Actinopolymorpha cephalotaxi: one gene and its partner. The protein of the gene in region 1 binds, or shares a complex with, the protein of each later gene. Links are inferred from orthologs where the notes say so. Each region holds a gene or a part of one and is shown on either strand. Other genes may lie near its edges. The genes, in order: tig and rpsG.

Region 1 (15,263 bases):
GCGCCTGTTACGGCAACTGCTGCCCGACCACGAACAGGTCCTCGGCCGCGACCACCCCGACACCCTCATCACCCGCGGCAACATCGCTCACTGGACCGGCGTGACAGGCCAACCGGACGAGGCGCTGCGCCTGTTACGGCAACTGCTGCCCGACCGGGAACGGGTCCTCGGCCGCGACCACCCCGACACCCTCACCACCCGCAACAGCATCGCCTACCTGACCGGCACGATCGAATGAAATCTCAGCCGAGGCTCGAGGAGGGGGCTACCGACCGACCTCAGAGACCTACCTGTCTCGGCCTGCTCCTTACCTGCCAACTAGGGCGTGTCTCCCAGTTCGCGTAGCCAGGTGATGATCGCGCCGAGCACGACGCCGCCGCGGTAGGTCAGGGCGAGCTTGTCGTACCTGGTGGCCAAGCCTCGCCACTGCTTCAGGACGTTGAAAGAACGCTCGATGACGTTGCGCCCCTTGTACGCCTCGGCGTCGAACGCCGGTGGTCGGCCACCCTTGGAGCCCTTGCGTTTGCGGTTTCCTGTCTGGTCGGACGGTTCGGCGATCACCGCGGTGATGCCACGGGAGCGCAGCAGCGCCCGGTTGCCGCGGGAGGAGTACGCCTTGTCCGCCAGGACCGCGTCGGGTCGGGTCCGCGGGCGCCCTCGACCCTGCCTGGGTACGCGAATCGCCTTGAGCAGGTTCGCGAACATCGGCGAGTCGTTGGCCTGGCCGGGCCCGAGCAGCAGCACGAGCGGGCGGCCCTTGCCGTCGCACAAGTGGTGAATCTTCGTGCTCAGGCCTCCGCGGGAGCGGCCGATGGCGTGGTCAGCCGGCTCGATCCGCAGATTCGTGTGATTCGACAGCTCCCCCTGTGCCAGTGGCGGGCCTGGTCAGGTTGGTGCCGTGCTGGTGCGCGCGGTTGATCGTCGAGTCCACGCTGACCGACCAGTCGATGTCACCGGCCGCGTCGGCGTGCGCGAGCAGCGCGGTGTGGATCCGGTCCCAAGTGCCGTCGCCGCAGAACCGGCGATGCCGCTTCCAGACCGTCTGCCACGGCCCGAACCGCTCCGGCAGGTCACGCCAGGCGATGCCGGTCCGGAACCGGTACACGACACCCTCCACGATCGTGCGGTGCTCCCGAAACCTGTTGCCCCGCTTGCCGTCCGAGGACGGCATCAAGGGCTCGATCAGCTCCCACTCGGCATCGGACAGCACGGCTGAACGCGACATCGGTCAACCATCGCAGCCCGGAAGACCGACATTCAGGAGACACGCCCTAGGTGTTGCGGGTCATGACGTTGGTGACGGTCTGCCGGAGGCGTGAGGCGGGTGGTTGGTCGCCGGCGGCGGTGTGGGCTCGATGGTAGTTGTAGTGGATGTTCCACACCTGGATCGCCTGTGCGCGTTGGGTTTCGCTGGTCCACACCCGGGCGTAGAGGAGTTCTTCGGCGAGGGTGCGCTGGTATCTCTCGACTTTGCCGTTGTGGCGTGGTGTGTAGGGGCGGGTGCGCTGGTGACGTGAGGCGAATGCTGTCGCGGTCCGCACGAACGCCCCGGCCCGGTAGTTCGCACCGTTGTCTGTGACCAGGCGAGTGATCCGGACGATGCCGTGGTCGGCGAAGAACGCACGGGCCCGGTGGAAGAAGCCGATCGACGTCTTCGCGGTCTCATCGGTCAGGTGTTCGGTGTAGGCCAGTCGGGAGAACCCGTCCACCGCCGAGTGCAGGTAGACGTAGCCAGCCTTGGCTGCGCCCTTCTTCTTGGCCTTGGCGCGCTGGGCGGCTCGGTCAGCGTCGCTGCCGCGTCCGTGGGCCCGCCAGCCGCCGCCGTCGGGGATCCGGCCGACCTTCTTCACGTCCAGGTGCACCATGTGCCCCGGATAGCGGGCGGTGATCCGCTCCGGCCGCCGGTTCGACGCGCCAGTGGGGTCCAGGTCGCGGCGCCGGTTGAGACCCAGGCGGGCCAGCCACCGGCCCACGGTGGCGACAGAGACCCGGTGGCCGCGGTGGGCGAGCTCGGCGGCGATCTTGCGGGCGGACCACTTGTGCTCCCGGCGCCAGGTCTCGATCAGCTCCACCACCCCATCCGGGGTCTGGGACGGGGAGGAATGCGGCGCGGAGGACCGGTCGAGCAGACCGGCGTCGCCGCTGGCCCGGTAGCGGTTCACCCACTTCGACAGACACTGCCGCGACACGCCGGCCTCGGCGGCCACGTGGGCGATCGGGCGGGTCTGGCAGCGGGTGACAAGACGCAGCCGGCCGGCAGCAGTCAACGGGGCGCTAGCGTGGGACACGAGGGGTAGATCCCTTTCGGAGGACGGTTGGTCGCACTTCCATCCTGCCGACCGGCGATCTACCCCTCCCTCACACCCCGACCACCGTCAACAACCTCATGAGCCACAACACCTAGGGGCAAGTACTGACCTTTAATTTGGGTGACAGCATCTTTACGGCCACGGTATCTCCCGGAATCGCAGCGACGGTCCGGTTTCCGAAGGCGAGGCACATGATCTTGTAGCTAGCCGTCCCGGAGGACGGGGCGAACCACGTGATACCAATCGCGACGGCAAGCAGCACAACCGCCGCCAGCGCGGCGGCGACAGCCTGGCTAAGGTGTTTTAGGACGTTGGCCGCCGCTTTGCCACGTGCCTCGGCAAGCCTGGTCGCAAGGCCAACGATAGGCTGCGGATCGATCGTGTTGAGTCGGTCGGGATCGCCGTAAGCGCTCGCGTAGGCACGGTAGGTGCCGAAGAGTAAGCAGGCAAGCGCGAGTGTGATCAGCGCCGCCACGGCGATCTTGAACGGAGTCGCGAGGTCGCTTGTCGACTCGGGACCCTTGATGATCAACACTGTTCCGATCAGCCCCGTGAAGGCGCTCAGCGCACCGAGCCACTTCTCCGCGCGACCGCGCACGATTTGAAGGCGGTCGTCGTCGTTGTGTTCAAGAACGTCGTAGGCGTCGAGGTCCTCGCGGCTGGGCAAGTCCGTGCCCGCGGGTTGGTTCATGACGTGACCCTTGAAACGGTATAGAGCCAGAACCGTCCGCAGCCGGAGCCGCCGGCGTTGCCGTGGTCGGAGCCGCAGCGGCAGGTCACCGGAATCTGGATCTCCATGGTCGGGGCAGCGTGCCTGAGCTTTTCGCCCCCGCCCTGTCCCTCTGGAGGCATTGGTCGATCCCGGAAATGTCCTTGGACCTCCGCTGCACATGTCGGGCACGGGCCCTTGGCGTAGTAGGTGCGCAGATCTTCAGCGGTGTAGCCCCAGTCGCTCCACCGCGTTCGGTCTAGGGTCGACTCAGGCAAGGGCTCCTGCGCGTATCGCACCGAGGTGTCGTGTCCAGGCGTGGTGTTCCCGGGTTCTTGGATGCTCACAACGAGGAGCCTAGGAGCGGTTCAGCACTGCTGTCCGGTTTTGTCAAAGCTGCGCGGGCAGCGAATCTCGTTTGAGGATCCGTAGGGCTTCCCAACCGCTGTCACCAGAAGTAGCTCGTCTGGCGATCATGTCTTCGGCGTCGGTACACCAGCGCGTTTAGTTAGCGCAATGCGGTGGAGAACAGCGTTGAGTTTGGCGGTTGCCGGTGCATGAGAGCCGGGGCCGGGCCCGGCTAAAGAACCAACTGGCCGTGGCGCGGCGCCGTTGTGGCAGGCGTAGGCGTCCCTTGGAGTAGAAGTGCCTGACACCGCACCGATCACCTGACGTCAACGGAACTTGTCTCCACGCCAAGTGTCAACATCCACGTTCGGAGAGTGTGCCGCGACCTATTCCATGGATCCATGGGCCCGCTCCGCTGCAACCAGGCCGGCGTGGGCATCAGAGGTCACCAACGGCACACCGGACAGGCCGCGGGTGACCAGGCCGCGCAGGAACCCCAGCCAGCCGGCGCCGTCTTCGGCGGAGGTGCCGTCGATGCCGAGGGTCTCTCGATGTCTGTCGGCGTTGACACCGGTCGCGACGAGTGCATGCACCCCCACGCCCCGGCCACCCTCGCGGACCTTCAGCATCAGGGCGTCCATCGGAGCGAACGCGTAGGGCCAGCGTCCTGGGGTCGGGTGCCCGAGCTGCTCGACGAGTTTCTCCATCCGCCACGTCGACACCCCACCAGGTAGCAGGTCGCCACCACGCTCGTGAGGGCGCAGACCGCCTCGGCTTCGGCGCCAATCAGTGCGTAGATGAACGTCGACAGCAGGTCACGCAGCAGGTCCGGCGAGGCGGCAGCCAGTTGGTCCTGCACGAACCGGCGGTCTACGTCCGCCGCTCGCCGCAAGACATCCTGATGCTGTGGCCAGCCTTCCGCGGGGTCGCCACGTCGGCCGGTTTGACGCTCAGCGCGATCTCTATGCCAGTAGCGATGGCAAACGCCTAGTGGCCCGTCGGTGGCCCGATGGGCGGTCAGGAGGTGAGATGAAAAGACACAGGTCGAGCCGGTAGCGACTCTGACCTGGGCCTTCTGCGGTGGAGCGGGTGACGGGAATCGAACCCGCATGACCAGCTTGGAAGGCTGGAGCTCTGCCATTGAGCTACACCCGCGTGTGCCGGTCCATGTTCCCATGACCCCGCACAGACCGGCTCGGTGACTCACCCGTCGTGGTCCGTGGACTAAACTCCGGGCGGCACCGCGAAGTAAGCGTAGTGCCAGCCCATCCCGGTGCGCTCGGGGTGGTGCAAGATGTCTCACGTTCCGCCCGAGCCGGCCCGGCCGCATGCGTCCGGGGCGGGTCCGGTGCCGGAACGTGTCGGCGGGGAGTGGCGCAGCTTGGCAGCGCGTCGGCTTTGGGTGCCGAAGGCCGGGGGTTCAAATCCCCCCTCCCCGACGTACGACGTACGGCGTGCCCCCGTCGCGCTCACCGCGGCGGCTGGGCACGCCGGCCGTTGGCGTACACTGCCACGCGCGTCGGGTACGTCCACCATCGGCCGTCCCGAGGTCCCGAGCCTGCGAGCGCCGGCTGGCGCATTCGGGCGATCCACGCCGCATCCGAGGAGATTCACGATCGTGAAGAGCGCCGTCGAGACCTTGAGCCCCACCAGGGTTCGGCTGACCGTCGAGGTGCCCTTCGAGGAGCTCAGGACAAGCCTCGACACCGCCTACCGTGAGATCGCGAAGCAGGTGACGATCCCCGGCTTCCGCAAGGGCAGGATTCCTCCCCAGATCATCGACCAGCGGGTCGGCCGGGAGTTCGTGCTCGAACAGGCCGTCAACGAGGCCCTCCCGCAGCTCTACGTGAGCGCCCTGCAGGAGAACGACGTCGAGCCGCTCGGCCAGCCCGAGGTGGACGTCACCAACTTCGCCGACGGCGCCGACCTGACCTTCACCGCCGAGGTCGACGTGCGACCCGACGTGACCCTGCCCGAGTACAAGGGCATCGAGGTCAGCGTCGCCGACTCCGAGGTGACCGACGAGGAGGTCGAGGAGCAGCTGACCTCCCTGCGGGAGCGGTTCGGTTCGCTCAGCACCGTCGAGCGGGCCGCAGAGGAGGGCGACTTCCTCACCATCGACCTGGCCGCCAGCAAGGACGGGCAGCCGATCGAGGACGCCCAGGCGACCGGGCTCAGCTACAAGATCGGCAGCGCCTCGATGCTGGAGGGCCTCGACGAGGCGGTCACCGGCAAGTCGGCCGGTGAGTCGGAGACGTGGGTCAGCCAGCTCGCCTCCGGTGAGTACGCCGGTCAGGACGTCGACGTCACCGTGGTGGTCGACGCCGTGAAGGAGCAGAAGCTCCCCGACCTGGACGACGAGTTCGCCCAGATGGCCAGTGAGTTCGACACCCTGGACGAGCTGCGCGCCGACGTGCGCGAGCGGCTGGTCCGGCAGAAGCGGCTCCAGCAGGCCCAGGAGGCCCGCGACAACGTGCTGGAGAAGCTGCTCGAGCAGGTCGAGGTGCCCGTTCCCGAGGGTGCCGTCACCGACGAGATCCAGGCGCGGCGCGAGGCGATCGGTCACCAGCTGCAGCACATGGGCGCGACCGAGGCGCAGTACCTCCAGAGCGAGGGCCAGACCGAGGAGGAGTTCGTCGCCGACCTCGACAAGCGTTCCCGGGAGGCGCTCAGGTCGCAGTTCGTGCTCGACAAGGTGGCCGACACCGAGGAGCTCAACGTCAGTGAGCCCGAGCTCACCCAGGCGCTGCTCCAGCGGGCGCAGCAGGCCGGCGTGAGCCCGGACGAGTACATCCAGCAGGTCGTCCAGAACAACTACGTCCCCACGCTGGTCCGTGAGGTACGCCGCGGCAAGGCGCTCGGCTTCATCGTCGAGCAGGCCGTGGTGACCGACGCGTCCGGCAACCCGGTCGAGCTGAGCCGCCTGCAGGCGGACGGCACGTACGCCGAGGAGGGGTCCGAGGAGGCCGAGGGCGCGGAGTCCGCTCCGGCCGCCGAGGAGTCCGCCGAGGCCGCGCAGACCGAGGGCGAGCAGGGCGAGGGCGAGAAGTCGGAGTCCTGAGGTCCCCGAGTACGTCACACTGTCGCCCCGGACGCCGGCCCACAGGCCGGCACCGGGGCGACAGTCGTTTCCGGGCGGTACGGGTTCTGAACGGCGGCCACGTCATCCGACGCTGCGGGGGCGGGTGGCGACCGGCTCCAGCCGGTCGGCCAGCCCGCGGAGGAGCCGGACGACCCAGGGCCGCAAGGTGGGCTTGCCCGCGGTGCGCACGGCTGTGGCGTGGTGTCCTGCCGCTATGGCGCGGAGTTCGGCCTGGCGCTGCTGCGCCAGTTCGTACACAGGGAACGTGCTCATGGTGCGTCACTCACTCAGTTTCGGGTTGTGTCGAGTTGTTGTCGGGTTGCGGGTCAGGTGATCCGTCCCGAGTCCGTACCGACCCCGGCGGTGGGACCCGGGCCGCCGGCGGTCGGGAACCGGTCGGCCTCGGCCTCGGCCTCCTCGAGCGCGGCCGCCGCTCGCTGCCGGTCCATCTCGTGCCACTCCGGCCGAAGCCCCGGCAGGGTCGTGACGAGGAAGTAGATCCCGCCGAACACCAGCATCACCGGGGACAGCCCGACCAGCCCGATCAGCGCGCCGCCGAGCAGCCCGCCGAACGGGATGCCGGCCCAGCACACCGCGTCACCCAGCGCGTTGACCCGGCCGAGCAGCCGGCGCGGGATTCGTTCGAGGACCACGGCGCCGATGATCGGGTTGATGAACCCGGAGCCGAACCCGGCCACCGCGTGCACGCCGAGCACCAGCCAGACCGGCGCGCCGAGGGCGAGTGCGACGAACCGCGGGGCACCCGCGATGAAGTAGCCCAGCAGGTACGTCGTCCGCCGGGGCAGCCGATGTGCGAACGTCGCGGCCAGCAGGCTGCCGCCCACCGCGAACGCGCTCATCACCGCGGCGACAAGACCGATCGCGGCCGGACCACGGCCGGAGTCGCGCGCCCACACCGGCAGGAGAACCGCGAACATCGCCGCGTCCAGCAGGTTCGTCACCGCGACCATGCCGATGATCGACCGGAGCAGGCGTTCGCGGCGCAGGTAGTCGAACCCCTCGCGTAGCTGGTGGACGTAGCCGCCGACCGACTCCTCCTCGTGGTCCTCCTCGGTGACGTGCCGGCGTGGCGCGGTCGTGGCGATGATCGCCGCGGACACGGCGAACGACACAGAGTCGAGCACCAGCGCGCTCAGCGGGCCGAGCAGCCCGACGATCGCGCCGGCCACCGCGGGCCCGATGGTGGAGGCGAGGCGTTCGATCGTCCCGGTGAGGCCGGTGACGCGTTCGGTGGGCACCTGCGCGTCGGCCACCACGTCGGGGATCAGCACCTCCTTGGCGGAGTCGGCCGGGCCGCGCATGGCGCCCAGCAGCGCGACCAGCGCCAGCAGGACGCCGAAGTGCAGCAGCCCGAGCAGGTGCAGCAGGGGGATCGCCCCGACCAGCACGGCGCTGACCAGGTCGCCGGTGACGTTGACCCGGCGCGGACCGAGCCGGTCCACCAGTGGGCCGGTCAGCGCCTTGACGACGACGTACGGAGCCATCTCGCAGAAAGCCACCATGCCCGTCTTGGTGGCGCTGCCGGTGGACACCAGCACGAACCATGGCAGCGCGATGGCCGAGATCCTGGTGCCGGTGAGCGAGATCGCCTGGGAGGTGAGCAGGCCGACGAGACCGCGCCGGGAGCGTGGCCGGGCCGTGGCCTCGGTGCCGGCGGTGCTCATGCTTCCTCCGCCGGGTCCGGGTCGGGACCGGCGCCACCCAGCGCGCCGGGCAGCGGGAAGAGGCCGAACTGGAACGTCGTCGGCGCGGTGCCCTCGGGCGCCGGCGCCTCCGGGTCGGCCCGCCGGTAGGGCCGCAGCACCTCGAGGATCTGGGCGCTCAGCCGGTCCGCCTCGGCGGGGGTGAGCTGGAGGACGAAGTCGCTCATGGTGCTGACGTCCTGCCACTCCTGCGGCAGCGTCGCCCGCTCGTCCACGGCGCGTAGCAGGGTGTCGGCGTAGATCCGGGCGACGCTTCGCAGGTACGCGTCGCCGGCGTCCGGGTCGTCGGTCGCGGCCCGCATGTCGTACCACGTGGACCGGTGGGCAGCCCGCCACCAGCGGTCCCGGCCGGTGCCGAGGTCGGTGGCCTCGACCACGAAGCCGTGCGCGGCGAGCTGGCGCAGGTGGTAGCTGGTGGCGCCGGAGTTCAGCCCGAGGCGGGCGGCGAGCCGGGTGGCGGTGGCCGGGCCCTCGGTGCGGAGGAGGCCGAGCATCTGCACCCGGACCGGGTGGGCCAGCCCGCGCAGGGACGTGGCGTCGAGGGCGCGGTCGCGCGCCGGGTCGAAGTCGGGAGGTTCGGACATGACCGACACAGTAGACCGCAAAGAAAGGTTTGCAAAGACCTATTTGCGGTTACCGTCCGCATGGGGGTATTCCCTCGCTCGTCAATCTGCGCCGTGAGCGAACACCGGCGGCTGCCTCGGGGTAACGGGGGCGGGGTTGGCTAGGGTCGGTGGCAGGTTCCAAGGCGTACGGACCGAACAGCGCCCGTACGCCACCCACGAGTCACGAGGACGTAGGCGGAGGACGTGAACGAATACGCGCAGGAGGCGCAGGGCCCGAACGGCCAGGGCGGCCTCGATGACCACATCTACCAGCGGCTACTCAAGGAACGGATCATCTTCCTCGGATCCGAGGTCCGTGACCAGAACGCCAACGCGATCTGCGCGCAGATGCTCGTGCTCAACGCCGAGGACCCCAACAAGGACATCTGGCTGTACATCAACAGCCCGGGCGGCTCGGTCGACTCCGGTCTGGCGATCTACGACACGATGCAGTTCATCTCCAACGACGTGGCGACCGTCGCGATGGGCCTCGCCGCGTCCATGGGACAGTTCCTGCTCGCCGCCGGCACCAAGGGCAAGCGTTACGCGCTGCCGCACTCGCGCATCATGATGCACCAGCTGTCCGGCGGTCTCGGCGGAACGGCGTCCGACATCAAGATCCAGGCCCAGCAGAGCCTGCACCTGAAGCAGAGCCTCAACGAGCTGCAGGCCCTGCACACCGGCCAGACGTTCGAGCAGATCGAGCTCGACTCCGACCGCGACCGGTGGTTCACCGCGGAGCAGGCCCGTGAGTACGGCTTCATCGACCACGTGGTGAAGTACGCCGGCGAGGTCACCTCCGTCGGACCCGTTTCCTGACCCGGCAGCTACCTGGAGGAAGAAGCACATGCCCACGACCCCACCGCCCCTCCCCACGCCGGGCCTGACGACCCCCGGGCTCGCCACCCCGGCCGAGCGGCTGCCGCGCGCGGACTACTTCATCCCGCGCTGGGAGGAGCGCACTCCCTACGGCTACCGCCAGATCGACCCCTACGCCAAGCTGTTCGAGGACCGCATCATCTTCCTCGGCACGCCGATCAGCGACGACATCGCCAACGCGGTGATGGCCCAGCTGCTGTGCCTTGAGTCGATGGACCCCGAGCGCGAGGTGCAGATCTACATCAACAGTCCCGGCGGCTCCATCACGGCGCTGACCGCGATCTACGACACCATGCGCTACATCACCCCCGACGTGCACACGGTCTGCCTCGGCCAGGCCGCGTCCGCGGCGGCGGTGCTGCTGGCGGCCGGCGCCCAGGGCAAGCGGTCCGCGCTCCCGCACAGCCGGATCGTCATCCACCAGCCCTACACCGAGGGCGGCTACGGACAGGCCAGCGACATCGAGATCCAGGCCAACGAGATTCTGCGCATGCGCGGGATGCTCGAGCAGATGATCTCGGAGAACACCGGCCGGCCGCTGGAGGAGGTGGCCCGCGACATCGAGCGGGACAAGTACCTCAGCGCCGAGCAGGCGGTCGAGTACGGCCTGATCGACGAGGTGCTGCTCAGCCGCAAGAAGAGCCTGGTCGAGGTCTAGGCCCAGGCGCAGGCCTCGTGGCCGAACGCAACACGCCCGTGCCGACCCGCGGATCCGTTCCGGCGACATGCCGGTGCGCGACTGCCGCGGGTCGGCCGGCTCCGAGCGGGTATGCCCCTGCTGACCAGCGCCGTCGGCCACGCTGCGGTGATGGCCCGGGACAGTCGGGAGTTCCCGATTTCGCCAGGGGCGTACACATCGCGAGGTTGAACACGACCGTTCGCGGCGAGAACGGGGTACCGTCGTTCTCTGTACTCTCAGGTGCGCGGCTGACGGGCCCACAAGGCCGGGGCGGCGACCAGGCAGGCGACCCGCCCGGGTCCGAGGCAGGTTCGACACACGCCCGAGTATCGGGTGGAGCAACCTAAGGAGACGTCCGGAGTGGCACGCATCGGTGACGGCGGCGACCTGCTGAAGTGCTCGTTCTGCGGGAAGAGTCAGAAGCAGGTCAAGAAACTCATTGCAGGTCCGGGCGTCTACATCTGCGACGAGTGCATCGACCTCTGCAACGAGATCATCGAGGAGGAGCTCAGCGAGTCCTCCGAGGTAGGGCTGCAGGAACTGCCCAAGCCGCGGGAGATCTTCGAGTTCCTCGACCAGTACGTCGTCGGCCAGGACGCCGCCAAGAAGGCGCTGTCGGTGGCGGTGTACAACCACTACAAACGCGTCCAGTCCGGGCTCTCCGGCGGCGGCCGCCACGCCAAGGACGAGCCGGTCGAGTTGGCGAAGTCCAACATTCTGCTGATCGGCCCCACCGGCTGCGGCAAGACCTACCTCGCCCAGACGCTGGCCAAGATGCTCAACGTGCCGTTCGCGATCGCCGACGCCACCGCGCTCACCGAGGCGGGCTACGTCGGTGAGGACGTCGAGAACATCCTGCTCAAACTCATCCAGGCCGCCGACTACGACGTCAAGAAGGCCGAAACGGGCATCATCTACATCGACGAGGTCGACAAGATCGCCCGCAAGAGCGAGAACCCCTCGATCACCCGTGACGTCTCCGGCGAGGGCGTGCAGCAGGCGCTGCTGAAGATCCTGGAGGGCACCACCGCGAGCGTGCCGCCGCAGGGTGGCCGCAAGCACCCCCACCAGGAGTTCATCCAGATCGACACCACCAACGTGCTGTTCATCGTCGGAGGCGCGTTCGCCGGCCTGGAGCGCATCATCGAGCAGCGCGTCGGCAAGAAGGGCGTCGGCTTCGGCGCCAACGTGCGCACCCGGGAGGACCGGGAGAAGGAGCACACGTTCGCCGACGTGATGCCCGAGGACCTGCTGAAGTTCGGGCTGATCCCCGAGTTCGTCGGCCGGCTCCCGGTGATCGCGACCGTCCAGCCGCTGGACCGCCCGGCACTGATGCGCATCCTCAGCGAGCCCCGCAACGCGCTCATCAAGCAGTACCAAAAGCTGTTCGAGATCGACGGGGTCGAGCTGGAGTTCAGCGAGGACGCCGTGGAGGCGATCGCCGAGCAGGCGCTGCTGCGCGGCACCGGCGCGCGGGCCACCCGGGCGATCATCGAGGAAGTCCTGCTCAACGTGATGTACGAAGTGCCCAGCAGAGACGACGTGGCCCGGGTGATCGTCACCCGCGAGGTCGTACTCGACAACGTCAACCCGACGCTGGTCCCGCGCGAGCAGCCAGGTCGCAAGTCCCGCAACGGGGAGCGCCGCGAGAAGTCGGCCTGACGGCATGCGGCCCGTGGGGCTGTGCCGTCGACCGCGGTGATGGGCGGGCGACGGCAAACTCGTTGACCGCGGCGCGAACCAGGCTGCGATCATGGGACCCATGCCCAGCAGACCGTACGAGATCGTCGACGTCTTCACCGACCGCCCCTACGCCGGCAACCCGCTCGCCGTCGTCCTGGACGCCGACGGACTGAGCGGGGAGGCGATGCAGACGCTCGCCAAGGAGTTCAACCTCTCCGAGACCGCGTTCGTGCTCCCGCCGCGAGACGGCGGCGACTACCGCGTGCGCATCTTCACCCCGGGCGCCGAGCTGCCGTTCGCGGGACACCCGAGCGTCGGGACGGCGGCGACGCTGGCCCGCCTCGGCCGGATCCGTGCAGGCGACGTCGTCCAGGAGTGCGGAGCCGGCAACCTGGCGGTGCACATCGACGGCGATCTGGCCACCATCACCGGCGGCAGGCCGGTGCTCGGCGCGACGGTCGACCCCGGACCGCTGCTCGCCGCCGCCGGCCTGGGCTTCGCCGACCTGCTCGGCCCGCCCGCCCAGAACGCCGCCGCCGGCCACGAGCACGTGCTCCTTCCCGTCACCGACGACGCCGTCGGCCGCGCGAGCCTGGACCTGGCGGCCGCCCGGGCCCAGGGCGTGAAGAAGGTCTATCTCTTCTCCTGGGACGACGAGCGGCGCCAGGCCCACGCCCGGCTGTTCGCGCCCGAACTCGGCGTCGCCGAGGACCCCGCCACCGGTTCGGCCGCACTGGCGCTCGGGGTGTGGCTGGTCGGCAACGGCCTGGTGCCCGGCGAGGGCGAGACGACCTACACCGTGGTCCAGGGCGCGGAGCTGGGCCGGCCGTCCCGGCTGGACTGCGTGGTGCGCGCGCAGGCGGGGCAGGCGTACGAGACCAGGGTCACCGGGCAGGTGGCGCCGGTGGCCGCGGGGGAGATCCGGCTACCCGGTTAGGGCTGGCCCGAGGCGACGCCGAGTGTCAACAGCAGGTTGGCGTACGTCCGCTGCTCGCCGGTGGCGATGACCAGGGCCACGTCGTCGGTCTTCGCCGCGTCGTAGAAGTCGAACCGGTCCAGGCGCTCCACCGGGGTGCCGGCCGGAAGCAGGTCGCCGAACTCCGCGAAGATCGCGGGCGTCGGCTGGTCCGGCGGCGGCTGCATCACCGCGGCCGCCTCGATCGGCGCGGCGTCCACCAGCGCGGCCAGCACGTCGGTGACCGACAGCTTGCCGGGGGACAGGTTGAGGAAGACGTGCGTCGCGTTCGGGCCCGCCGCGGTGGCGAACGGGTAGTGCCCGTCGGCGATCAGCACCCGCGAGCCGTGCCCGGCCGACGCGAGCGCGGCCAGGATCTCGGGGTGGATCAGGGTGTAGCGCAGCATGGACACACCTCTTCGTCGGCTTCGGCCTCGGACTATAACGGGTGGAAACCGCCCGCAGCCGGGCTACCGGCCCGGTGGTCGCGCCCTGTCCGCGGTCGGCCCGCGGCACCCTCCCGGGACCGGCCGCCGATCACACCGCGCGCAGGACCACCGCCGTGTGCGGGGCGAGTCGCAGGTGCTCCCCGGCTGTCACCTGGTCGGTGCCCAGGCTGTCGCTGGTGTCGAGTACGACGGAGTACGCCATCGCCCACGGCGGCCCGGGCAGGGTGACGTCGACCGGGGCGTCCCCGCCGTGCAGCCACAGCAGGAACGAGTCGTCGCGTACGGGCTCACCGCTCGGCGCGGTCCGTGCGGTGTGCTCTCCGGCGAGGAACATCCCGAGGGTGCGCAGGGACGAGTCGTGCCAGGCCTCGTCGTCCATCTCCTCACCCCACGGCGCGAACCAGCCGACGTCGCGCCGCCCGCCGGCCGGGTCCAGCCGGCCGTGGAAGAAGTGCGGCCGGCGGAACACCTGGTGCTCGCGCCGGATCCGCAGCAGTGCGCGCACGGTGTCGCGCAGCTGCGGCCAGGTCTGCTCGTCGGCCCAGTCCAGCCAGGAGATCTCGTTGTCCTGGCAGTAGGCGTTGTTGTTGCCGTGCTGGGTACGCCCGCTCTCGTCGCCCGCCATCAGCATCGGCACACCGGTCGCGAGCAGCAGGGTGGTGAGCAGCCCGCGTACCTGCCGCAACCTCAGGTTGACAACCTCCGGGTCGTCGGTCTCGCCCTCCACCCCGAAGTTGACCGACCGGTTGTCGTTGTGCCCGTCGTCGTTGGCCTCGCCGTTGGCCTCGTTGTGCTTGTCGACGTAGCTCACCAGGTCGCGCAGGGTGTACCCGTCGTGCGAGGTGACGTAGTTGATGGACGCGAACGGCCGCCGCCCGCTGCGGCGGTAGAGGTCGCTGGACCCCGACAGCCGGGACGCGAGGTCGCGGACGCCGTCGGCCGAACCTGCCCAGAACTCGCGTACGGCATCGCGGAAACGGTCGTTCCACTCCGACCACGGCGCCGGGAACCCGCCCACCTGGTAGCCGTCGAATCCGAGGTCCCACGGCTCGGCGATCAGCTTGACCCGCGACAGCACCGGGTCCTGGCCGACCGCGGCGAGGAACGCGCCCGCCATGTCCACGTCGCCCACGCCGCGGGTGAGGATCGGCGCGAGGTCGAACCGGAAGCCGTCCACGTGCATGTCCTGCACCCAGTAGCGCAGCGAGTCCAGGACCAGCCGCACGATGTCGGGGTGGCGCAGGTTGAGGGTGTTGCCGGTGCCGCTGAGGTCGCGGTATCGCCGCCCGCCGCCGTCCAGCCGGTAGTACGCGATGTTGTGGATGCCGCGGAAGGAGTACGTCGGGCCGAACTCGTTCTGCTCCGCGGTGTGGTTGTAGACGACGTCCAGCACCACCTCCAGGCCCGCCTCGTGCATCGCCTTGACCATCTGCTTGAACTCCGCGACCTGCTGCCCCTCGGTGCCGCCGCTGGCGTAGCCGGCGTGCGGTGCGAAGAAGCCGAGGGTGTTGTAGCCCCAGTAGTTGGACAGGCCGCGCCCGCGCAGCACGAACTCGCTGACGAAGTGGTGGACGGGGAGCAGTTCGACGGTGGTGACGCCGAGGTCGCGCAGATAACCCAGCACGGAAGGGTGTGCGAGCCCGGCGTAGGTGCCGCGCAGCTCCGGCGGCACGTCCGGGTGCCGCATCGTCGCCCCGCGTACGTGGAGTTCGTACAGCACCGTGTCGCTCCACGGCACGTACGGCCGCGGGTCCTCGCCCCAGTCGAACGTCGGGTCGACGACTACCGAACGCGGGACGTACGGCGCGGAGTCCCGGTCGTCGCGCACCGTGTCGTCGCCG
Region 2 (15,222 bases), 3.0 Mb from region 1 along the record:
CCGGGTCGAGCCGACCGAGGAGGCGAAGGCCGCGATGTACTCCATGGTGGGCTACGAGGGCTACGACGCCGACTACTCGTTCGGCGCGGGCTCCGGCGAGGCTGTCCGCCTGGAGGACTTCGACTTCGGCGGCTACACCAGCTGACGGTTCGATCCGTCCGATCCACCCGACTCGGCCCCTGCCGGCCGGGTCGGGTGGATCGGTCCGGGTACCGGCGGGGTCGGCCCGGTTGACCCGGGTTCGCCCGGACCGCAGCAGCAGAACCATCCAGCGTGACGTCGCGGGCGGCGTCCGGGCTCGGCGACGGGCCGGACGACCGCCCGCGACGCGCGTCCGGCGACGTGTCCGGCAGGCCGCCCCGACCGGTTGCAGCCGGTTCGGGCCCGGCCCGCGCTCCAGTCGGTCCGCCGGGGGAGCGAGGGCCTGTCCGCCGGGGAGCGGAGGACCGGTCTCCCGGGGGAGCAAGGGGCCGGTCGGCCCGGCGCGGCGCGTGACGCGTAACATTCCCGGGGTGTGTAGGGTGTGCGACGGGGCCGGGAACGATCCGTTTTGACCTTCCAGGGCCATGCGGGTAATGTTCGACCTCGTGCCTGGCTGTAGCTGGGCATTCATGTGTGCCCTTGACGGGTGTGCGTGAGGTCTTCAGATCCCGTCGTTCGAGGCGATCTCGGCGACTGGGCCCCGCGGCGACACACCCGACCGCGGGGGTCGCGCGGTGAGCCCAAGAGACGTCGCCGCCGCGAAGACAGTCACACCGGAGAGACAGTCCACCGAGCAGAAGAGGGAACGACGCGGTGCCCACGATCCAGCAGTTGGTCCGCAAGGGCCGCAAGGACAAGGTGTCCAAGAACAAGACGCCGGCGCTCAAGGGTTCGCCCCAGCGGCGTGGCGTGTGCATGCGCGTCTACACCACCACTCCCCGTAAGCCCAACTCCGCTCTGCGCAAGGTCGCCCGTGTGCGGCTGACCAGCCAGATCGAGGTCACGGCCTACATCCCCGGCGTCGGCCACAACCTCCAGGAGCACTCGATGGTGCTCGTGCGTGGTGGCCGGGTGGCGGACCTCCCCGGTGTCCGTTACAAGATCGTTCGCGGCTCTCTCGACACCCAGGGTGTGAAGGGTCGCAAGCAGGCCCGCAGCCTTTACGGCGCCAAGAAGGAGAAGAGCTAATGCCGCGCAAGGGTCCGGCTCCGAAGCGCCAGCCGATCGTCGACCCGGTCTACGCGTCGCCGCTGGTGAGTCAGCTGATCAGCAAGATTCTCCGGAGCGGCAAGAAGCAGCTCGCGCAGCGCATCGTCTACACCGCGCTCGAGGGCTGCCGCGAGAAGACCGGCACCGACCCGGTGATCACTCTCAAACGTGCGCTCGACAACGTGAAGCCGGCGCTCGAGGTCAAGAGCCGCCGCGTTGGTGGCGCGACCTACCAGGTGCCGATCGAGGTCCGCCCCGGCCGCTCGACGACGCTGGCCCTGCGCTGGCTGGTGAGCTATTCCCAGTCCCGGCGCGAGAAGGCCATGTCCGAGCGCCTGATGAACGAGATTCTGGACGCCTCCAACGGGCTCGGCGCGGCGGTCAAGCGTCGTGAGGACACCCACAAGATGGCGGAGTCCAACAAGGCGTTCGCGCACTACCGCTGGTAGACCAGGCGCCTGCTACGGGCAGGACGCGCCGACACCGGCCGCACCTGCTCCCATCTGCCGACTGAACTACCGAGACCCGAGAGAACCGACTGCCTGATGGCGACCAACCTTCGCACCGTTGATCTGGCCAAGGTCCGCAACATCGGAATCATGGCCCACATCGACGCGGGCAAGACCACCACCACCGAACGGATCCTGTTCTACACCGGCATCACGTACAAGATCGGTGAAGTCCACGAGGGCGCTGCCGTCATGGACTGGATGGAGCAGGAGCAGGAACGCGGCATCACGATCACGTCCGCCGCGACGACCTGTCACTGGAAAGACAACACGATCACGATCATCGACACCCCGGGACACGTCGACTTCACCGTCGAGGTGGAGCGCAACCTCCGGGTGCTGGACGGTGCGGTCGCGGTGTTCGACGGTGTTGCCGGCGTCGAGCCACAGTCTGAGACCGTGTGGCGGCAGGCGGACCGGTACAAGGTCCCGCGGATGTGCTTCGTCAACAAGCTGGACCGTGTGGGCGCGGAGTTCCACCGCTGCGTCGACATGATCGTCAACCGGCTGAACGCCGTCCCCGCCGTGCTGCAGCTCCCGCTGGGTGCGGAGGCCGACTTCATCGGGGTCATCGACCTCGTGGAGCAGCGCGCCCTCACCTGGCGCGGCGAGACGCAGAAGGGCGAGGACTACGCGATCGAGGAGATCCCGGCGTCCCACCAGGAGGCTGCAGCCACCTGGCGCGACCGCCTGATCGAGACCGTCGCCGAGGCCGACGACGAGATCATGGAGCTGTACCTCGAGGGCGAGGAGCCCTCGGTCCCGCAGCTCAAGGCGGCGATCCGCCGGGCGACCATCGCCGACAAGATCACCCCGGTGCTGTGCGGTACGGCGTTCAAGAACAAGGGCGTGCAGCCCCTGCTCGACGCCGTGATCGACTACCTCCCGTCGCCGCTCGACGTCGGCGCCGTCCAGGGGCACTCGCTCCGCGACGAGGCCGAGATCATCGAGCGCGAGCCCGACGAGGACGGCCCGCTGGCCGCGCTGGCGTTCAAGATCATGAGCGACCCGCACCTGGGCAAGCTCACCTACCTGCGCATCTACTCCGGCACGCTCACCGCCGGCACCCAGGTGCTGAACAGCACCAAGGACCGCAAGGAGCGGATCGGCAAGATCTACCGCATGCACGCCAACAAGCGTGAGGAGATCGAGAAGGCGTCGGCCGGGCAGATCGTCGCGGTGATGGGCCTGAAGCAGACCACCACCGGTGAGACGCTCTGTGGCCCGGAAGCTCCGGTCATCCTGGAATCGATGAATTTCCCGGCTCCGGTGATCTCGGTCGCGATCGAGCCGAAGACCAAGAGCGACCAGGAGAAGCTGTCAGGCGCCATCCAGCGGCTGGCCGAGGAGGACCCGACATTCCAGGTGCGCACCGACCAGGAGACCGGTCAGACGATCATCTCCGGCATGGGCGAGCTGCACCTGGACATCCTGGTCGACCGGATGAAGCGGGAGTTCCGCGTCGAGGCCAACGTCGGCAAGCCGCAGGTGGCCTACCGCGAGACGGTCCGCAACAAGGTCGAGAAGGTCGAGTACACCCACAAGAAGCAGACGGGTGGCTCGGGTCAGTTCGGCCGCGTCATCATCGACCTGGAGCCCACCGGCGGCGAAGGCGACGGCGGGTACGAGTTCGTCAACGCGGTCAGCGGTGGCCGGATCCCGCGGGAGTACATCCCCGCGGTCGACGAGGGCATCCAGGAGGCCATGGAGTTCGGCGTACTCGCCGGCTACCCCATGGTCGACATCAAGGTCACCCTGCAGGACGGCGCCTACCACGACGTCGACTCCTCCGAACTGGCCTTCAAGATCGCCGGCTCGATGGCGTTCAAGGAGGCGGCGCGGCGCGCCAAGCCCACCTTGCTCGAGCCGATCTTCAAGGTCGAGGTCACCACACCGGACGACTATCTCGGTGAAGTGATCGGTGACATCAACAGCCGTCGTGGGCACGTCCAGAAGATGGACGAGTTCAACGGCAACCGGGTCATCACGGCGCTTGTTCCGCTGTCGGAGACCTTCGGGTACGTTGGCGACCTGCGAAGCAAGACCCAGGGTCGCGCCGTGCCCCACATGGAGTTCCACTCCTACGCCGAGGTTCCCAGGACCGTGGCGGAAGAGATTGTGAAGAAGGTACGGGGCGAATAACCCGCCCACGCCATCAGTCCGTATAGTTCCGCGCCTAGTCCGAACGGCGTAGATAGCAAGAAACCAGGAGGAGCCCGAAGTGGCGAAGGCGAAGTTCGAGCGCACTAAGCCGCACGTCAACATCGGCACCATTGGGCACATCGACCACGGCAAGACGACTCTCACCGCGGCGATCACCAAGGTGCTGCACGAGAAGATGCCGGACGTCAATCCCTTCTACGCCTTCGACCAGATCGACAAGGCGCCGGAAGAGAAGCAGCGTGGCATCACGATCACGATTGCCCACGTCGAGTACCAGACGGAGAAGCGGCACTACGCTCACGTCGACTGCCCTGGTCACGCCGACTACATCAAGAACATGATCACCGGTGCGGCGCAGATGGACGGCGCGATCCTCGTGGTCGCGGCGACCGACGGCCCGATGCCGCAGACGCGTGAGCACGTGCTGCTCGCCCGTCAGGTCGGTGTTCCCTACATCGTGGTCGCCCTGAACAAGGCTGACATGGTGGAGGACGAGGAGATCCTGGAGCTCGTCGAGCTCGAGGTTCGTGAGCTCCTCTCGTCGCAGGAGTTCCCCGGCGACGACGCTCCCGTGGTGCGGGTCTCGGCGCTGAAGGCGCTCGAGGGCGACCCGGAGTGGGCCGACAAGATCATGGAGCTCATGGCGGCCGTCGACGAGTCGGTGCCCGAGCCCGAGCGTGAGATCGACCGGCCGTTCCTGATGCCGGTGGAGGACGTCTTCACCATCACCGGTCGCGGCACGGTCGTCACCGGCCGGGTGGAGCGCGGTGTCCTCAAGGTCAACGAGGAGGTCGCACTCGTCGGTATCCGTCCGGGTACCGCCCCCAAGTCGACGGTGACCGCGGTCGAGATGTTCCGCAAGATCCTCGATGAGGCGCGAGCCGGCGAGAACGTCGGCCTGCTCCTGCGCGGCATCAAGCGCGAGGACGTCGAGCGCGGCATGGTCATCACCAAGCCGGGGACCACGACTCCGCACACGGATTTCGAGGCCCAGGTCTACGTGCTCTCCAAGGAGGAGGGTGGCCGTCACAAGCCCTTCTTCAACAACTACCGCCCGCAGTTCTACTTCCGGACCACGGACGTCACTGGTGTCGTCCACCTTCCGGAAGGGACCGAGATGGTCATGCCGGGCGACAACACCGAGATGCGCGTCGAGCTGATCCAGCCCATCGCGATGGAGGAGCAGCTGCGCTTCGCCATCCGTGAGGGTGGCCGCACCGTCGGTGCGGGTCAGGTCACCAAGATCATCAAGTAGCACCACCAGTAAGCGGGGTGGACCGCTCCCCAGCGGCCCACCCCGCTTGCTGTGAGGCCCCGATTTGGTCAACAAACGGGGACTCTGGCATACTGCTGCAGTTGCCTACGGCTGGCCGCCGTGGCGTGTTCTGCTGGGAGTTCTCTCCTCGGACACAGCCGACACGGAGGTCTCGCCCCTAGAGGGTGCCTGGCACCTTGGTCGCAGCCCGACCGAGGTGACGTGGAAGTCGCAGGGCAATGTTCGCGCTCGGCAGGTCCGGGCCTTCGAGATTCCCCAAAGTGGGTCGCCTTTATGGGATTCATGCGGGCAGGGTGTGCGACACACCCGACCGCGGGGGTCGGAGGACCGGCAGTCGGCGCGGGCCGTAGGGCTCCACCCGGGAGCCTGGCGGCGCAGCATCGGGCCGCGGCCAACCGGAGCGAAGCCGGAAAGGCATCTCGGGGGCGAACGGCTCCCGGCGTACGAGAGAAGGACGCGAACCAGCCATGGCGGGACAGAAGATCCGCATCAGGCTCAAGGCCTACGACCACCAGGTCATCGACACATCGGCGCGCAAGATCGTCGACACGGTGACCAGGACTGGCGCCAAGATCGCCGGCCCGGTGCCGCTGCCCACCGAGAAGAACGTCTTCTGCGTCATCCGCTCGCCGCACAAGCACAAGGACAGTCGCGAGCACTTCGAGATGCGGACGCACAAGCGGCTCATCGACATCATCGACCCAACGCCGAAGACGGTCGACTCGCTGATGCGACTCGACCTTCCGGCCGGCGTCGACATCGAGATCAAGCTCTGAGGGACGCACCTATGAGCAGCGTGAACATTGTGAGCCAAGGCGCGGCCCGTGAGGTACGCGGCCTGTTGGGCGAGAAGATCGGCATGACGCAGGTCTGGGACGACCAGAACCGCCTCGTGCCGGTGACCGTGGTCAAGGCCGGCCCGTGTGTGGTCACCCAGGTGCGCACACCGGACCGGGACGGCTACGCGGCGGTCCAGATCGCGTACGGCGCGATCGACCCCCGCAAGGTCAACAAGCCCGAGCAGGGCCACTTCTCCAAGGCCGGTGTGACACCGCGCCGATACACGGTCGAGCTCCGTACGGCGAACGCGGCCTCCTTCGACACCGGCCAGGAGATCACGGCCGAGGTGTTCGAGGCGGGCGAGGACGTCGACGTGACGGCGACCAGCAAGGGGAAGGGTTTCGCGGGCGTCATGAAGCGGCACGGCTTCCACGGGCTGAAGGCGAGTCACGGTGTGGAGCGCAAGCACCGCTCCCCGGGCTCGATCGGCGCCTGCGCGACTCCCGGTCGCGTCTTCAAGGGCGTCCGGATGGCCGGCCGGATGGGCGGCGTCCGGGTGACCACCCAGAACGTCACCGTCCACGCGGTGGATGCCGAGAAGGGTCTGGTGCTCCTCAAGGGCGCCGTCCCCGGCGCCCGCGGTGGTCTGGTGCTCATCCGCAACGCGGCGAAGGGAGCGGCCAAGTGACGGCGACGAGCATCGATGTCGTCGACCACACCGGCGGCACGACCGGTTCGGTCGACCTGCCGGCGGAGATTTTCGACGTCCAGGTCAACGTGCCCCTGATCCACCAGGTCGTGGTGGCCCAGCAGGCGGCGGCCCGTCAGGGTACGCACGCCGCGAAGACCCGCGCGCAGGTGTCCGGTGGTGGCGCGAAGCCGTACCGCCAGAAGGGCACCGGCCGGGCCCGGCAGGGCTCGCGGCGGGCGCCGCAGTTCGCCGGCGGCGGTGTGGTCCACGGGCCGCAGCCGCGGTCGTACGACCAGCGCACGCCCAAGAAGATGAAGGTCGCCGCCCTGCGCGGTGCCCTGTCCGACCGGGCGCGTCATGGCCGTGTGCACGTGGTGAGCTCGCTGCTCGAGGGCGACGTTCCGTCCACGAAGGCGGCGGTGGCGGCGCTGGCGAAGATCGCCGGCGGGGCGCAGCTCCTGGTCGTGGTCGACCGCGAGGACGCGCTCACCTGGCACAGCCTGCGCAACGCGCCGAGCGTGCACCTGATCGTGCCGGACCAGCTCAACACCTACGACGTGCTCACGTCGGACGAGGTGGTCTTCACCAGCGAGGCGTACGCCACCTTCACCGGTGCGAACGCAGGGGACACCACGACTGACGCAGGGGAGGACTCGTGAGCAACCTGCACAAGGACCACCGCGACGTGCTTGTCGCGCCGGTGATCAGTGAGAAGAGCTACGGCCTCCTCGACCAGAACAAGTACACCTTCCTGGTGAGCCCGGGCGCCAACAAGACCCAGATCAAGATCGCGGTCGAGAAGGTGTTCGACGTGAAGGTGACCGAGGTCAACACGCTCAACCGGCAAGGCAAGCGCCGCCGTACCCGCTACGGCTGGGGTCAGCGGGCGAGCACCAAGCGAGCGATTGTCACCGTGGCCGACGGCCAGCGGATCGACATCTTCGGCGGACCGGTTTCGTAAGGCGAGGACTGACGAATGGCTATCCGTAAGTACAAGCCGACGACACCCGGTCGTCGTGGCGCGAGTGTCGCGGACTTCGCGGAGATCACGCGCACGACGCCCGAGAAGTCGCTGCTGCGCCCCCTTCCTAAGAAGGGCGGCCGCAACAACACCGGCCGGATCACGACCAGGCACCAGGGCGGCGGACACAAGCGCGCCTACCGCCTGATCGACTTCCGGCGCTACGACAAGGACGGCGTGCCGGCCAAGGTCGCGGAGATCGAGTACGACCCCAACCGCACCGCCCGGATCGCGCTGCTCCACTACGTGGACGGCGAAAAGCGCTACATCCTGGCTCCGGCCCGGCTCCAGCAGGGGCAGCGGGTCGAGAGTGGGGTGGGCGCCGACATCAAGCCCGGCAACAACCTGCCGCTGCGCAACATCCCGGTCGGCACCACGGTGCACGCGATCGAGCTGCGGCCCGGCGGGGGAGCCAAGATCGGTCGCTCCGCAGGTGCCAGCGTCCAGCTGGTGGCCCGCGAAGGTGCGATGGCGTCGCTTCGGATGCCCTCCGGTGAGATCCGGATGGTGGACGTGCGCTGCCGCGCCACCGTCGGCGAGGTCGGCAACGCCGAGCAGAGCAACATCTCGCTCGGCAAGGCCGGCCGTAACCGCTGGAAGGGCAAGCGGCCGTCGGTGCGCGGTGTCGTGATGAACCCCGTCGACCACCCGCTCGGTGGTGGCGAGGGCAAGACCTCCGGTGGCCGGCACCCGGTGTCGCCGTGGGGCAAGCCCGAGGGTCGCACCCGCCGCAACAAGCCAAGTGACCGTCTGATCGTCCGTCGCCGCAAGAGCGGCAAGCGGTAAGAGGGAGCCTGAACGATGCCACGCAGCCTCAAGAAGGGCCCCTTCGTCGACGACCACCTGATCAAGAAGGTGGACGCCCAGAACGACAAGGGGAGCAAGCAGGTCATCAAGACCTGGTCGCGCCGCTCGATGATCGTGCCGGCGATGCTGGGTCACACGATCGCCGTTCACGACGGACGTAAGCACGTGCCGGTCTTCGTGACCGAGGCGATGGTCGGGCACAAGCTCGGCGAGTTCGCCCCGACGCGGACGTTCCGCGGTCACGAGAAGGACGACCGAAGGAGCCGGCGCCGGTGACCGCCACAGTCAGGAGTGACGCCATGGAAGCGGCCGTGGAGGCCAGGGCCGTCGCGCGATTCGTCCGCATCACGCCGAGGAAGGCCCGCCGCGTCGTGGACCTCATCCGCGGCCACCGTGCCGAGGACGCGGTCAACCTGCTGCGCTTCGCGCCGCAGGCGGCCAGCGAGCCGGTGCTGAAGGTGCTGGAGAGTGCGATGGCGAACGCCGAGCACAACCTGCAGCTGAACCGCGGCACTCTGCGGGTCGTTCGGGCGTACGTCGACGAGGGCCCGACGATGAAGCGCTGGCGTGCCCGCGCTCAGGGAAGGCCCGGACCGCTGGAAAAGCGGACCTGTCACATCACCGTGGTCGTGGAGCCGACAGACGAGCAGCCGGCCGCCGGCCAGCAGAGGAACAGGAGGACCCGCTAGTGGGACAGAAGGTAAACCCGCACGGGTACCGCCTCGGGGTCACCACAGACCACAAGAGCCGGTGGTACGCCGACAAGCTGTACAAGTCCTACGTCGCCGAGGACGTGGCGATCCGGCGCCTGCTCACCAAGGGCATGGACCGGGCCGGCATCTCCAAGGTCGAGATCGAGCGCACCCGTGACCGGGTTCGCGTCGATATCTACACCGCGCGTCCGGGCATCGTGATCGGCCGGCGTGGTGTCGAGGCCGACCGCATCCGCGGCGAGCTGGAGAAGCTCACCGGCAAGCAGGTGCAGATGAACGTCCTCGAGGTGAAGAACCCCGAGGTCGACGCGCAGCTGGTCGCCCAGGGCGTCGCCGAGCAGCTGGCCAGCCGGGTCGCATTCCGGCGGGCCATGCGCAAGGCGCTGCAGAGCGCCAACAAGGCGGGCGCGCTGGGAATCAAGGTCCAGTGCTCGGGTCGCCTCGGCGGAGCCGAGATGTCGCGGTCGGAGTTCTACCGCGAGGGCCGGGTTCCGCTGCACACGCTGCGCGCCGACATCGACTACGGCTTCTACGAGGCCCGTACGACGTTCGGCCGGATCGGCGTGAAGGTCTGGATCTACAAGGGCGAGGTCCCGGTGTCCCGGGCCGAGCGCGAGCAGAAGCAGATGGAGGCCCGTAACGCGGCCCAGCGTCGTCCCGGCGGCGAGCGTCCGCCGCGTGGCGGCCGGCGTGGTGGCGCCGGTGGCGCCGGTGGCGAGCGGCGTGATCGTCGCGACAGCGGGCGGCAGCAGCAGCCCGCCGCGGCGAGCACCGAGGCGAGCGCCCCCGAGTCCGCGGGTGCGGCCTCCGGCACGACAAGTACCGGACAGGAGGGCTGACGATGCTGATCCCGCGGAAGGTCAAGCACCGCAAGCAGCACACCCCGAACCGGCGCGGCATGGCCAAGGGCGGCACGTCGGTGGCGTTCGGTGAGTACGGCATCCAGGCCCTGGAGAGCCACTTCGTCACCAACCGGCAGATCGAGGCGGCTCGTATCGCCATGACCCGGCACATCAAGCGTGGTGGCAAGGTGTGGATCAACATCTTCCCCGACCGCCCGCTGACCAAGAAGCCTGCCGAGACCCGGATGGGTTCCGGTAAGGGTTCGCCGGAGTGGTGGATCGCCAACATCAAGCCGGGCCGGGTGATGTTCGAGCTGGCTTACCCCAACGAGCAGGTCGCTCGTGAGGCACTGCAGCGGGCGATTCACAAGCTGCCCATGAAGTGCCGCATCGTGAAGCGTGAGGCAGGTGAAGGCTGATGGCCACGACATCGAAGGCCACTGAGCTGCGCAACCTCGGCGCGGACGAGTTGGCGGACAAGCTTCGCGAGGCGAAGGAAGAGTTGTTCAATCTCCGCTTCCAGGGTGCGACCGGCCAGCTGGAAAGCCATGGCCGGCTGCGTACCGTGCGGCGGGAGATCGCGCGGATCTACACGGTGATGCGGGAGCGCGAGCTCGGCATCACCTCCGCGGTCGAGTCCGATTCGACGGCGGAGGGAGCCGCATGAGCACGAACGAAGAGGTGGGATCGGTGTCCGCCGCGCAGACGGGTGCTACGACGACCGAGCAGAAGCGTGGCTTCCGCAAGACCCGTGAGGGCCTGGTCGTCAGCGACAAGATGGACAAGACCGTTGTGGTCGAGGTCGAGGACCGCGTGAAGCACGCCCTGTACGGCAAGGTCATGCGCCGGACCAACCGGCTCAAGGCCCACGACGAGGCGAACGCGTGCGGCGTCGGCGACCGGGTGCTCCTGATGGAGACCAGGCCGCTGTCGGCGACGAAGCGCTGGCGGATCGTCGAGATCCTCGAGAAGGCCAAGTAAGAGTTTCTAGCGGCATCATGCCCGCGAAGACCAGAGCCGATCGGCCACGCCGGTCGACGAAGAAGTTGGACAGCCGGCGGTGCCGGTTGGGTCGTCCGACAGGGAGACTGTGGTGATTCAGCAGGAGTCGCGACTAAAGGTCGCCGACAACACGGGAGCCAAGGAAATCTTGTGCATCCGCGTCCTCGGCGGCTCCGGTCGGCGGTACGCCGGGATCGGCGACGTCATCGTCGCCACTGTGAAGGACGCCATTCCCGGTGGCAACGTCAAGAAGGGCGAGGTCGTCAAGGCCGTCGTCGTGCGCACCGTGAAGGAGCGCCGGCGCCCGGACGGGTCCTACATCCGCTTCGACGAGAACGCCGCGGTTCTGCTGAGGAACGACGGCGAGCCCCGCGGGACCCGCATCTTCGGGCCGGTCGGGCGTGAACTTCGCGAGAAGCGCTACATGCGGATCATCTCGCTCGCTCCGGAGGTGCTCTAGACCATGGCGAATTCGCTGCACATCAAGAAGGGCGACCTCGTGCGGGTCACCGTCGGCCGCGACCGTGGGGTCGAGGGCAAGGTGATCGACGTGGACCCGGCCAAGGGCAGGGTCTTCGTCGAGGGCGCCAACCGCGTGAAGCGGCACACCAAGGTGGTCCAGGGCGGCGGTCGTCAGGGCACGACCGGCGGGATCGTGACGCAGGAGGCCTCCATTCCGGTCTCGAACGTCACCCTGCTGGTCGAGGTCGACGGCAAGAAGGTGCCGACTCGGGTGGGCTACGACCGGCGTGAGGTGGAGAAGACCCGCGCCGACGGTTCGACGTACAAGGCTTTCCGCAGCGTGCGTATCGCTCGGAAGACCGGCGAGGAGATCTGATGACCGCAGCGACCGAGGAGCGCGCACAGCCTCGCCTCAAGGTGCGCTACCGGAGCGAGATTGCCGCCGACCTGCGCAAGGAGTTCGGCTTCGCCAACCCCATGCAGGTCCCGACGGTGACCAAGGTCATCGTCAACATGGGTGTCGGTGACGCCGCGCGCGACTCCAAGCTGATCGACGGTGCGGTGCGCGACCTGACGGCGATCACCGGCCAGAAGCCGGCGGTCACCAAGGCCCGCAAGTCGATCGCGCAGTTCAAGCTGCGCGAGGGCATGCCGATCGGCACGCACGTGACGCTGCGCGGGGACCGGATGTGGGAGTTCCTGGACCGGCTGCTCTCGCTGGCCCTGCCCCGCATCCGTGACTTCCGGGGTCTGTCGCCCAGGCAGTTCGACGGCCGCGGCAACTACACGTTCGGCCTCACCGAGCAGGTGATGTTCCACGAGATCGACCCCGACCAGATCGACCGGTCGCGCGGAATGGACATCACCGTGGTGACGACCGCATCGAACGACCAGGAGGGGCGCGCTCTCCTCCGGCACCTCGGTTTCCCGTTCAAGGAGTCCTGACGTGGCTAAGACAGCCCTGATCAACAAGGCGAAGGCCAAGCCGAAGTTCGGCGTGCGCGCCTACACCCGTTGCCAGCGGTGCGGCCGGCCGCGTGCGGTCTTCCGCAAGTTCGGTCTCTGCCGGATCTGCGTGCGCGAGATGGGACACCGCGGCGAGCTGCCCGGTGTGACCAAGAGCAGCTGGTAAGCCGACCGCAGGCATCGCCTTCCCAACTAGTCACCTCAGGTCCGGAGCCCCGGAAACCGTGGTGAGAAAGTGGCCAGACCTATGAGCATGACCGACCCGATCGCAGACATGTTGACTCGTCTGCGCAACGCCAACCGGGCGTATCACGACACCACTTCGATGCCCTACAGCAAGCTCAAGGCGGGCATCGCCGAGATCCTCCAGCAGGAGGGTTACATCGCCGGCTGGCGGGTCGAGGAGCCGGAGGCCGGTGAGGTGGGCAAGACCCTCGTGCTGAAGCTGCGTTTCGGCCCCAGCCGGGAACGTTCCATCGCGGGTATCCGGCGGATCTCCAAGCCGGGCCTGCGGGTCTACGCGAAGTCGACCGGCCTGCCGAAGGTTCTCGGCGGACTCGGCATCGCGATCATTTCGACGTCGCAGGGGCTGCTGACAGACCGGCAGGCCACCCAGCGTCGCGTAGGCGGCGAAGTCGTCGCCTACGTGTGGTAACGGGAACGGGAAGGAGGAAGGACACCGCATGTCCCGCATCGGCAAGCTCCCCATCCCCGTGCCTTCGGGCGTCGACGTGGCGATCGATGGCCAGACGGTCACTGTGAAGGGGCCCAAGGGAACCCTGGCGCACACCGTCTCGGTGCCCATCACGGTCGTCCAGGACGACGGGCAGCTCGAGGTCAGGCGCCCGAACGACGAGCGCAAGAACAAGGAACTCCACGGGCTCAGCCGCACCCTGGTCTCGAACATGATCGTGGGTGTGACGCAGGGCTACGAGCGCAAGCTGGAGATCGTCGGCGTCGGCTACCGCGTCGTGCCCAAGGGCCCGACCCAGCTGGAGCTCTCGCTCGGTTACAGCCACTCGATCACGTTCGACGCCCCCGAAGGGATTTCCTTCGCGGTGGAGTCGGCCACGAAGTTCTCGGTCTCCGGGATCAACAAGCAGCAGGTCGGTGAGGTCGCCGCCAACATCCGCAAGCTGCGCAAGCCGGAGCCGTACAAGGGCAAGGGCATTCGTTACGCCGGCGAGCAGATTCGACGCAAGGTCGGAAAGGCGGGTAAGTAGGCGATGGCCGCCAGTCTCAGCAGCCACAGGACCGCCAACGCCAAGACGCGCGCGCGACTGCGCCGCCAGCTGCGGGTGCGGAAGAAGATCTTCGGCACGCCCGAGCGTCCCCGCCTGGTCGTCACCCGATCCGCTCGCCACGTGGTGGCGCAGATCGTGGATGACACCGTGGGCCGCACGCTGGCCTCGGCCTCCACTCTGGAAGCCGACCTGCGTGCCTCGGACGGCGACAAGACAGCGCGGGCCCGTCGGGTCGGCGCGCTGGTCGCCGACCGTGCCAAGGGCGCCGGCGTGTCAGCGGTGGTGTTCGACCGCGCCGGCAACCGGTATCAGGGGCGCGTCGCCGCGCTCGCGGACGGAGCCCGCGAAGCCGGGCTCGAGTTCTGACGTTCGACCAGGAGAAGAGAGGTAACCATGGCTGGACCCCAGCAGCGCCGCGGTAGCGGCACTGGTGACCGCCGGGACCGCCGGGACGAACGTCGGGGCGGTTCGGCGGCGGAGAAGACCGCGTACATCGAGCGGGTCGTCTCGATCAACCGTGTCGCCAAGGTCGTGAAGGGTGGCCGGCGCTTCAGCTTCACCGCGCTGGTCATCGTGGGCGACGGTGACGGCACCGTGGGCGTTGGCTACGGCAAGGCGAAGGAAGTGCCCTCCGCGATCGCCAAGGGCGTCGAGGAGGCCAAGAAGCACTTCTTCAAAGTCCCCCGTATCCAGGGCACCATCCCGCACCCCGTGCAGGGCGAGAAGGCGGCCGGTGTCGTCCTCCTTCGTCCGGCTTCGCCCGGTACCGGTGTGATCGCCGGCGGACCGGTGCGGGCCGTGCTGGAGTGCGCGGGCATCCACGACATTCTGTCCAAGTCCCTCGGGTCCTCCAACGCGATCAACATCGTCCACGCGACGGCGGAGGCGCTGCGGATGCTCGAGTCGCCGGAGCAGGTCGCGGCGCGCCGCGGGCTGCCGGTCGAGGACGTCGCTCCGGCCGCGTTGCTGCGGGCCCGGGCGGAGGTGAGCGCGTGATGGCGCAGCTCAAGGTCCGCCAGGTCCGATCGAAGATCGGCCGCAAGCAGAACCAGCGGGACACCCTCCGGTCGCTCGGGCTCAAGCGCCTGAACGACGTGGTGGTCAAGGAGGATCGTCCCGAGATCCGGGGCATGATCGCGACCGTTTCCCACCTGGTCGCGGTCGAGGAGGTCGACTGACGATGGCTAACCAGGCCAAGAACACCACGGCCGAGCGGGAGACGGGCGGCACGCCGCTGCGCGTCCACCACCTGCGGCCCGCGCCGGGTGCCAAGACCGCCCGTACCCGCGTGGGACGCGGTGAGGGCAGCAAGGGCAAGACCGCCGGGCGCGGCACCAAGGGCCGCAAGGCACGTGGCAGCGTTCCCGCGACGTTCGAGGGCGGCCAGATGCCGCTGCACATGCGGATGCCGAAGCTGAAGGGCTTCACGAACCCCTTCCGCACCGAGTACCAAGTGGTCAACCTGGACAAGATCAGCGCGCTCTACCCCGACGGCGGCAACGTCACCGTCGAGGCGCTGGTCGCCCATGGCGCGGTTCGGCCGGACCGCCCCGTC

The links.
Region 2: the proteins of tig (region 1) and rpsG are in contact, whole or in part, in a crystal structure (PDB 3GTY), measured with the Thermotoga maritima proteins. The link is inferred for Actinopolymorpha cephalotaxi from one-to-one orthologs. Residues at the interface, in WP_004081061.1 of Thermotoga maritima: Glu122, Val124, Val129, Leu130, Tyr133, Glu188, Gly259, Ile262, Tyr263, Glu266, Ser270, Glu273, Gln274, Glu277, Arg308, Gln311, Ile312, Ser315, Tyr316, Glu325, Arg329, Arg336, Leu363, Phe366, Trp367, Arg373, Leu377, Arg381, Leu384, Glu387; in WP_004081843.1 of Thermotoga maritima: Lys34, Lys52, Lys55, Glu59, Arg62, Gln63, Glu66, Asn67, Lys69, Val71, Arg95, Ala109, Lys110, Lys111, Gly112, Arg113, Pro114, Glu117, Glu121, Ile124, Ala125, Tyr127, Asn128, Asn129, Thr130, Gly131, Lys135, Asp139, Arg142, Met143.

What each region holds. Positions count from the first base shown.
Region 1 is NZ_JACBZA010000001.1:1,032,107-1,047,369, forward strand. What follows is about bases 4,261-7,205. They hold tig (trigger factor), read left to right. Parts: upstream 4,261-4,984; coding sequence 4,985-6,427; downstream 6,428-7,205. Other genes in these bases: FHR37_RS04725 (hypothetical protein), read right to left, coding at 6,530-6,721; FHR37_RS04730 (MFS transporter), read right to left, coding at 6,775-7,205. Also shown: FHR37_RS04685 (tetratricopeptide repeat protein), read left to right, coding at 1-238; FHR37_RS04695 (IS481 family transposase), read right to left, coding at 1,272-2,288; FHR37_RS04700 (hypothetical protein), read right to left, coding at 2,401-3,000; more of FHR37_RS04730, read right to left, coding at 7,206-8,133; FHR37_RS04735 (winged helix-turn-helix domain-containing protein), read right to left, coding at 8,130-8,756; FHR37_RS04740 (ATP-dependent Clp protease proteolytic subunit), read left to right, coding at 8,982-9,596; FHR37_RS04745 (ATP-dependent Clp protease proteolytic subunit), read left to right, coding at 9,625-10,314; ATP-dependent Clp protease ATP-binding subunit ClpX, read left to right, coding at 10,696-11,997; FHR37_RS04755 (PhzF family phenazine biosynthesis protein), read left to right, coding at 12,098-12,955; FHR37_RS04760 (RbsD/FucU family protein), read right to left, coding at 12,952-13,380; glycogen debranching protein GlgX, read right to left, coding at 13,511-15,263. UniProt on the Bacillus subtilis protein: Involved in protein export. Acts as a chaperone by maintaining the newly synthesized protein in an open conformation. Functions as a peptidyl-prolyl cis-trans isomerase.
Region 2 is NZ_JACBZA010000001.1:4,052,973-4,068,194, reverse strand. The notes cover bases 1-2,904. They hold rpsG (30S ribosomal protein S7), read left to right. Parts: upstream 1-1,169; coding sequence 1,170-1,640; downstream 1,641-2,904. Other genes in these bases: fusA (elongation factor G), read left to right, coding at 1,737-2,904; rpsL (30S ribosomal protein S12), read left to right, coding at 796-1,170; FHR37_RS17955 (DNA-directed RNA polymerase subunit beta'), read left to right, coding at 1-145. Outside these bases: more of fusA, read left to right, coding at 2,905-3,842; tuf (elongation factor Tu), read left to right, coding at 3,922-5,118; rpsJ (30S ribosomal protein S10), read left to right, coding at 5,607-5,915; rplC (50S ribosomal protein L3), read left to right, coding at 5,927-6,607; rplD (50S ribosomal protein L4), read left to right, coding at 6,604-7,269; rplW (50S ribosomal protein L23), read left to right, coding at 7,266-7,571; rplB (50S ribosomal protein L2), read left to right, coding at 7,587-8,417; rpsS (30S ribosomal protein S19), read left to right, coding at 8,433-8,714; rplV (50S ribosomal protein L22), read left to right, coding at 8,711-9,127; rpsC (30S ribosomal protein S3), read left to right, coding at 9,127-9,990; rplP (50S ribosomal protein L16), read left to right, coding at 9,993-10,412; rpmC (50S ribosomal protein L29), read left to right, coding at 10,412-10,660; rpsQ (30S ribosomal protein S17), read left to right, coding at 10,657-10,974; rplN (50S ribosomal protein L14), read left to right, coding at 11,087-11,455; rplX (50S ribosomal protein L24), read left to right, coding at 11,459-11,833; and more genes.